2 regions of the Peribacillus asahii genome follow, and region 1 is predicted to be linked to the other one. Evidence: riboswitches for the same ligand, from Rfam matches in the RefSeq annotation. Region 1 holds a riboswitch; the other holds the start of a gene.
The links. A riboswitch is a leader RNA that binds a small molecule or an ion and turns the genes downstream of it on or off. The one in region 1 is predicted to bind S-adenosylmethionine.
Positions count from the first base shown of each region.

Region 2: linked by a shared signal. The riboswitch ahead of BAOM_RS20950 (methionine ABC transporter ATP-binding protein) and the one ahead of BAOM_RS14665 (bifunctional homocysteine S-methyltransferase/methylenetetrahydrofolate reductase) in region 1 are both predicted to bind S-adenosylmethionine.

Region 1 is NZ_CP026095.1:2,994,141-2,998,573, forward strand. Features, by position in the region: gene metH (methionine synthase) at 1-112, opposite strand, end outside; gene BAOM_RS14665 (bifunctional homocysteine S-methyltransferase/methylenetetrahydrofolate reductase) at 105-1,952, opposite strand; SAM riboswitch class I at 2,063-2,165, opposite strand; gene BAOM_RS14670 (spermidine synthase) at 2,566-3,477, opposite strand; gene dapF (diaminopimelate epimerase) at 3,746-4,433, opposite strand, start outside.
Region 2 is NZ_CP026095.1:4,238,397-4,242,829, forward strand. Features, by position in the region: gene BAOM_RS20940 (MetQ/NlpA family ABC transporter substrate-binding protein) at 36-884, opposite strand; gene BAOM_RS20945 (methionine ABC transporter permease) at 900-1,568, opposite strand; gene BAOM_RS20950 (methionine ABC transporter ATP-binding protein) at 1,561-2,595, opposite strand; SAM riboswitch class I at 2,804-2,916, opposite strand; gene BAOM_RS20955 (O-acetylhomoserine aminocarboxypropyltransferase/cysteine synthase family protein) at 3,042-4,346, opposite strand.

The sequences.
Region 1 (4,433 bases):
CTCCACCAAAATCTTCAGCTGTTAAATTTTCGGCTTGTAGCATCGTACCCATTGCGCCATCCAGTAATAGAATTTTTGATTGTAGTTGTTCGTTAATTGACTTTTTACTCATATGCTGCCACCTCAGATGTTTTTGTTTGATCAAGCGTTCTAATATAGCGCGTTAACTCCGCCGTCATTTCATAACGAAGGAATGGAGTAATTAAATAAATACCTTTAAATTTATCCATTGCCGCATCCACAAGTTCTCGTGCGATTGCCACACCTTCTTTTTGCGCCTGAATTGGGTCATTACCTGCTGCTGCCATTGCCCGGCGAACATGATCTGGCAACTTAATTCCTGGTACTTCATTATGAATAAATTCGGCATTACGGGTACTAGTTAACGGCATGATGCCGACAAAAATAGGTGTCTCTAAATGCTTCGTTGCTTCGTATACTTCTTCAATCTGTGAAGTGGAATAAATCGGCTGTGTTAAAAATGAATGAGCGCCGCATTCAATTTTCTTTTCCATTCGTTGAACCGCTCTATCTAAATATTTCACATTTGGATTAAAAGCCGCAGCAATTTTAAAATTCGTCTTTTGGCCAAGACTTTGTCCAGAATACGAAAGTCCTTCATTGAACTGCTTAACCAAACTAATTAAATCAAAAGAAGATAAATCATACACAGATGTTGCACCCGGGAAATCGCCAATTTTTGAAGGATCTCCTGTAATAACTAATACTTCATTTAATCCTAAGGTTTGTAGGCCCATTAAATGCGACTGTAATCCAATTAAGTTTCGATCACGACATGTAATATGCACAAGCGGATTTAAATCAAGCTGTGATTTAATTAACATACCCAACGCTGCATTAGAAATCCTAGGGGAAGCGAGCGAATTATCCGCTAACGTAATCGTATCAACTCCAGCTTCTTTCAAAGCTCTAGACCCTTTCATAAACTCTTCGATTCCCAGTTTCTTAGGTGGATCTAGCTCTACTAAAATCGTTCTTTCTGTTTTCGCTTTTTCATATAAAGCAGGGGTGCGATCTTGTTCCCGAACTTCAATTGTTTCCACTTTCGTTACTTGCATTTTTTTCTCAACGATTGGAGCTAAATCACAAACAGCTGCTTTCATTGCTGTAATATGCTGCGGTGTCGTACCGCAACATCCTCCAATAATGGATGCTCCTTGGTCACGTAATTGAAGCGCACTTGAGCCAAAGTATTCCGGCGCCGCATCATACACTAATCGGCCGTCCACATAATCTGGTAAACTTGCATTAGGATACGCTGCAAGCACAGCATTGCTTGGAAGTTGAACAGATTCTAAAGCGCGAATCATATGGTGCGGACCTAAGCGACAATTAAGCCCAACTACATCTGAACCTAATTGTTCTAAGCGCTTAAATGCTTCATTTAACTGAACACCGTTTTGTAAATTCCCAAGTTCATGCAACGTTACATTTGTAATAATCGGAATATTCGTTTCTTGTCTTGCAATTTGCAACACTGTTTCCAATTCTTCTAAATCATAATATGTTTCGAATAATAATCCATCAGGACTTTCAAGTAGTAAACTATATAGCTGTTCACGGAAACTACGTTTAATTTCTTCTAAACTTAAATCAGATTTTCTAATACTTCTAGAAGCACCAATCGTTCCAAACACAAACGCATTCCCTTGCGCAACCTTTTTAGCAATCGCAATTCCTTGACGATTGATTTGACTCACTTGATCTTCTAATCCATAGCGCTTTAATTTATGAAAATTCGCCCCATACGTATTCGATTGTAAAATATCAGCACCCGCATCCAAATAAGTACGATGAATCGCTTCAATTTGATCAGGCTCTGTACAGTTTAATTCTTCATAACAATGGTCGATGCCACGGGAATACAACAGTGTCCCCATTGCTCCTTCCCCAATTAAAATTCTTTGCTTTAGCTCTTTACGAAACTCCATATGTGCACCCTTTCCCAAAAACAATTCAGTTTCTGCTTTATTTCAATGGTGTAAGAAAAAGAAAAAACCTTCTATCTAATAAAAGAAGAAGGTTTTCATAAGAAACATTCTCCTCATCTATCAAGCGCCCGCTTGCTGGATTTAGCACCTTAGCTTACACAGCTGGTTGCTGAGGATTCATCGGGCCAGTCCCTCCACCTCTCTCGATAAGATTGATTTATATAAACTTTTCTAAACATTTCAAATTAAATTACAATATAATTATTCTTAATTTACATGAAACAATGATGAAATTCAATACCTTCTAGTTAATTTTTGAATTTTTCAAACAAAATAACTAAGAATTAGAGACAAATCACGAACAATATTCGTCTTTTACCTTTTTTTGTATTTTTTTTAATTATTTATTTAATCTAGGAATTGTGTATGAAATAGCGAGGCAGCCTAGACAAAATATCTAGCGAAAAACATTGCGTTTTAATAGGCTTCTTTAGCTTGTCTACTTTTTTAGCACTCGCTAGTTTTGAAAAAAGATCATTTCGTATCTAGTCATTTACATTGTTAGCTTGAGGGGGACACGCTGGGGGCCAAATAGAAAATGATAAAGTTCAACTCAATCAGCTTCATTTACAATATCAAGCAACACCGTATTGCTGTCTGTTTGGACTTTGCCTTTATTCTTAAAGTTCACAAAATGAAACGGCATATAAAACATATCTGTTAGCCGTTCAAGTGACAGGTACTGTGTTGGAACTAACATACGTAAATCATTTGCTTTAACAGGGGACGTTGTAGCCAGACAAAACGCCCAATCCTCTCCGTCTCTCGCGACGAAATTGTGATATGGCAGTACATAGAAACCAGCTTTTTTGAGGGTTTTCTGTATACTCCAAAAGTACTCAGGCATCCAGGGAAAAGCGGAACAAGCCACAGAGATTGCACCCCCTGGTTCTAAACGGTCTTTCAAGAAGCTGTAAAACTCCCTGCTGAAGAGACGGGAAAGCTCAGGACATTTGTCAGTTGGCTCAGGAAGGTCGATAATAATAACATCCCACTTTTCCCCGGCTTTCTCGACAAACTTTCTGCCATCTTCAATTACGACCTGAACTTTAGGATGATTCAATGAACCTTGATTAAATTGTACCAAAGCCTCCAAATTTTTACCGAAATCTATCATCACTTCGTCGATGTCGAGGGTAGTAATTTTCTCCACTTCAGAATAACGAAGGGCCTCGCGGGTCGTTACTCCACCACCCCCACCGATGATTAGAACATTCTTCCGCTTGCGTGCAGCAGCCATTGGAATGTGTACCATCACTTCTGCATAAATACTCTCACCATCTGTTGTGCCAAACATGACGTCACCATTGCTATAAATCAACATTTCACCAATATAATCGACGAGGGCAATCCGCTGGGTGGGGGTTTTAAATGTTCGTAAAATTCGATAGTCACCTTCAGGTTCTTCATCCTTGCAGATATAATCCCTAATAGAATCGCCATGCAATTCAAACGGTTGATCCATACACATCACTCCTTGTCTTTATTATAAATATTATTCTGTGAATAAGATAGAAGTTCCTAAAACCCTCAACTGCCTTATCCTTTAGAGAAAATAAGGCTACTTAAACAAAGCAAAATTAATGAGATTCTTATAAATAAATTTCAATTATATTATGTGACTTTATCTAGCAACTGTATTGTTCTTGATATTAAAGTCAAAAAGCGCTTTACCCACTATCTATCCACAAAAAAAGGGCGTTCCGATGTTATTCGGAAACGCCCTTTCTTATTTATAACACTTCTTTTAAATAGCTTTGTACGTCTGCTTTAAGCTTCGCATATAGCGTAATTTCTTGATCAAAACTTTCTTTTGTCAGCACATTAAATTGCTCTGGACAATTTAAATCCACTTCAATTGTTGCTTTGTATTCATTTGTAGCATTCCCAATCAAGTCAATGGAATATTGATTATCACGTTTATGAACAACACATTTCACTTTACCACCATTATTGAATACGGAAATATCACTTTCAAGCTGATTTAAACCATTTAAGCATGTTACTAAGCTTGAAGCTGACATCGCTGTTCCACATGCGTTTGTAAAGCCAACACCGCGTTCGAATGTACGGACATAAATATGTCCCTCTTCTAACTGTTTTACGAAGCTTACATTTACTCCATCTGGGAAAAGCTCATTCGGTCCATTTACTTTTGTTGCTAATACTTCCTGAACATCAGAATGAATCATTTCGCTATCTACAATCGTAACTAAATGTGGATTTGGTACAGCTAACGCCGAAAAAAGAAGCGTATCATGTAATTCTGGCAATCGTTCGTTTTGTAATTCGCTTTGTTCAATCACAAGCGGCAAATCCTTAACATCAAAGCTTACCGGTGAGATTTCCACTTTAAACGTTGGGATCCCTTCATATACATCATCTACCTTTTCAACCTCTAAATCCACTTTCATCGTTTCA
Region 2 (4,433 bases), 1.2 Mb from region 1:
ACTTGCCTAATTAACAAGTCGCCTTCCTTCATCACTTATTCACTTACAGGTACAACCGCACCCTTAAATTCTTTCGTGATGAAATCTTGAATTTCTTTTGAGCGTAACACTTCTACTAATGTTTTAATCGCTTCGTTGTTTTCATCTTTCTTATTTACTGCAATAACGTTTACATACGGTGATTTTGAACCTTCAATAGCAATTGAATCCTCAACAGGATTTAAACCAGCATCAATAGCGTAGTTAGAATTGATTAATACAGCGTCGCCTTCTCCATTTGCATAAATTTCCGGAAGAAGAGCAGCTTCGTATTTCGCTTCAAATTTAATATCACGTTTGTTCTCTACAATATCTTCAACTGTTGCTTTTGTTTTATCAATACCTTCCTTTAAAGTGATTAAACCGTTTTCTTCAAGTAAAGAAAGCGCACGACCATGGTCAGCTACTGAGCTGCTCATAATAAGTGTTGCACCTTTTGGAAGTTCAGATAAGCTTTTGTATTTTTTAGAATAAATCGCGATTGGTTCAATATGAATACCGCCCGCATTCACAAAATCATAACCATTCTTAGCAATTTGTGATTCTAAGTAAGGAATGTGTTGGAAATAGTTAGCATCCAATTCTCCCTCTGCTAATGTTTTGTTCGGCAATACATAATCTTGGAATGGAACGATTTCTAAATCAATACCTTTTTCTTTAAGAAGCGGCTTTGCTTCTTCAAGAATAACAGCATGCGGCGTATTAGATGCGCCAACTTTTAGCGTTGTGTTTCCTTCTGCATTATCTGCGGCTTTTTCGTCTTGATTATCTTTGTTGTCATTGCCGCAAGCAGCTAGGGCGATTGATAAAACTAAAATTAGAGCAAACCCTAAAAACTTTTTCATTCTTTTCATCCCCTCTTATCTTTTATCTAATTTTGATGTAATAAAGTCTCCAATCATTTGAATAATGAAGACAATTATTAAAATAATGATTGTTGCTACTAGTGTTACGTCATTTTGACTACGTTGGAACCCTTCTAAATAAGCTAAATTTCCAAGTCCTCCAGCCCCAATTACTCCAGCCATTGCCGTATAACCGACTAAAGCAATTGATGTAACAGTAATTCCGGAAATAAGGGCTGGCATAGATTCTGGAAGTAATACTTTCCATATAATTGTACTCGTTTTGGCTCCCATCGATCTTGCCGCTTCAATAACCCCTTTATCAATTTCACGAAGACCAATTTCAACCATTCGTGCATAAAACGGTGCAGCACCAATGATAAGTGCAGGTAATGCTGCATTTTCTCCAATCATCGTTCCGACAATCGCTTTCGTAAATGGAATCAATAACACAATTAAAATTAAGAACGGGATAGACCGAAAAATATTAACAAAAGCACTGATGATCCAATTGATGAATCGGTTTTCCCATAAATTATCCTTCCCTGTTAGGAACAAAACTAGTCCAAGTATAATCCCTAAAAAGAAAGTGGCTGCAACAGAAATCGCCGTCATATATAACGTTTCATTTGTTGCTTCAATCATCGTTTCCCAATTTATATTCGGCAATAATTCTTCAAGCATGCGTCATCACCTCCACGCCTACTTGCTGCTCTTCTATAAATTGAATAGCGCGAAGAATTTCTTCATGACTTCCATCAATATGAATAAATAGTGTTCCATAAGAGCCATTTCGTGTTTGTGAAATTTTCCCTTGGACAATATTAATATCTAATTCAAAATTACGAACTAACTTTGTAATAAGCGGACTTTCTACATCTTCCCCAACGAAAGTAAGTTGAATGACTTTTCCTTTTGGGAAACGTTCTAGCAAATTCTCGATAGTTTCTTTTGTTTCCTCTGGCTCTGTTACTTGCTGAACAAAACGCTTTGTAATCGGAGCCGTTGGGTTTTTAAATACTTCAAGGACTGGGCCTTGCTCAACAACTTGTCCACTTTCCATTACAGCGACACGATGGCAAATTTTACGAATGACGTGCATTTCATGTGTAATCAGTACAATCGTTAACCCTAAACGCTGATTAATATCGACAAGTAAATCTAAAATGGAGTCCGTCGTCTGAGGATCTAAAGCTGAAGTCGCCTCATCACATAACAACACTTTCGGATTATTTGCAAGCGCTCGCGCAATGCCGACTCGTTGCTTTTGTCCACCGCTTAGTTGAGAAGGATAAGCTTTTTCACGACCCTCTAACCCAACAAGCTTAATCAGTTCATTTACACGTTCTGCTCGTTTTTTAGCTGGAACACCCGCAATTTCAAGCGGAAAGGCAATATTTTCTTGAACTGTTCTTGACCATAATAAATTAAAATGCTGGAAAATCATACTAATCTCTTGGCGTGCTTTGCGAAGCTCAGCACCTTTAATTTTAGAAATTTCCTTACCAGCTACAACAACCGAACCTTCTGTAGGAGTTTCTAGGCCATTTAACATTCGGATCAGGGTACTTTTCCCAGCCCCGCTATAGCCAATTATACCGAAAATTTCACTTTTGTTTATCGTTAAATTCACATTATTAACCGCTTTAATGGTCTCATTTTTCGCAGTCCCTGAGCGGAAATACTTGTTGACTTTTGACAAAGAAATCACTGCACTCACCTCTATATCCAATCAACGAACTATATCATTGAAGGTAGTTGCTTTAACGAGTTGTCACTCCCGACAATATAGAGACTGTTCATCCCGCTAAAATAGATAAAACCTATTAAGATAGTAAACTCTCCTATGTAGTGATTTATATACCCTTAATAGAAAAACCTCTCTACATGAGCAGAGAGGCAGGAAAAACTAATCCTTCCTCTCATCTTTCAAAGCGTAACACTTTGTGTGAATTGGCACCTTTTCAAAGCGAGTGCTTTGCCGGTTGCCGGGCTTCATCGGGCACAATCCCTCCACCGCTCTTGATAAGAGTAACATCCTATATAATTAAATCGTACATAGATTAAGTTCATATATAATTATGTTTGTGATTTTATCACAGATATATAGGGAGTGCAATTGTCTTAGAAAAGTCGATAATTTCCGACTATTCTGTTTTATTCAACTTCTTTCGCTGCCGCAGCTATCGCTTTTTCAATTGCTTGATTCAAATCATCAATTAAATCTTCTACATTTTCAATGCCGACAGATAAACGAACTAAGTCTGCGCTTACGCCTGCTTTCAGTAAGTCAGCATCACTCAATTGTTGATGTGTTGTACTAGCTGGATGGATAATTAAGCTCTTCGCATCTCCAACATTCGCAACATGTGACCATAGTTGAACGGAATTAATTAATGCCGCTCCAGCTTCTCGGCCACCTTTAATACCAAATGTAATAATCGAACCTGCCCCTTTAGGCAAATATTTATCAGCTAATGCTTTATCCGAATGGTCTTCCTTACCTGGATATGAAATCCACTCAACGGCCGGATGTTGTTCTAAATAGTCAATAATCACTTTTGTATTAGCAAGATGCTCTTTCATTCGTACATGTAATGTTTCAAGTCCTAATGTAAATTGAAAGGCACTTTGTGCACTTAACGTTGCACCAATATCACGAAGCAATTGAACACGAGCTTTCACAATAAATGCAGCCTGTCCAAGTGCCTCGGCAAATACTAAATGATCATAACTTGGATCTGGCTCCGTAAATCCAGGGAAGTTCGGTGAATTCCAATCAAACTTACCTCCATCTACAATAATTCCACCCATCGTTGTTCCATTTCCTAGTAACCATTTTGTTGCAGAATGCACAACAATATCTGCTCCAAATTCAATTGGTCGGCATAAGTACGGAGTCGCAAATGTATTATCAACAATTAGTGGAATCCCTGCTTCATGTGCAATGTCAGCAAGTGCTTCAATATCTAATACATTTAGGCTTGGATTTCCAATTGTTTCTCCATAAATCGCCTTTGTTCTAGGTGTAATCGATTCTTTAAATTTCTCTAAATCATTTGGCTCAACAAACTTCACTTTGATTCCGTATTTAGGAAGTGTATTAGCAAATAAATTGTATGTTCCGCCATAAATAGTGGAAGAAGAGATAATTTCATCGCCTGCACCAGCAATATTCAAAATCGCTAATGTAATAGCAGCCATTCCACTTGAGGTAGCCAAAGCACCTATTCCGCCTTCTAAAAGGGCCACTCGTTCTTCAAACACACTAACTGTTGGATTATGAAGTCTTGTATAAATATAGCCTGTTTCTTTTAATCCAAATAAATTAGCGGCATGCTCTGTATCTTTGAATAAGTAAGCATTGCTTTGATAAACTGGCAATGAACGTGCTCCTGTTTCATCAACTTGCAATCCCCCATGAATACTTAATGTTTCAAAACGATAATTTTTATCTGCCATTTTTTATTCTCCCCTTCTTCTTTTACTACGGCTCTTTATGTTTCTACGAAGGAGCTACCAAAAAACAAAAACCCCTTCCTAAGAAGA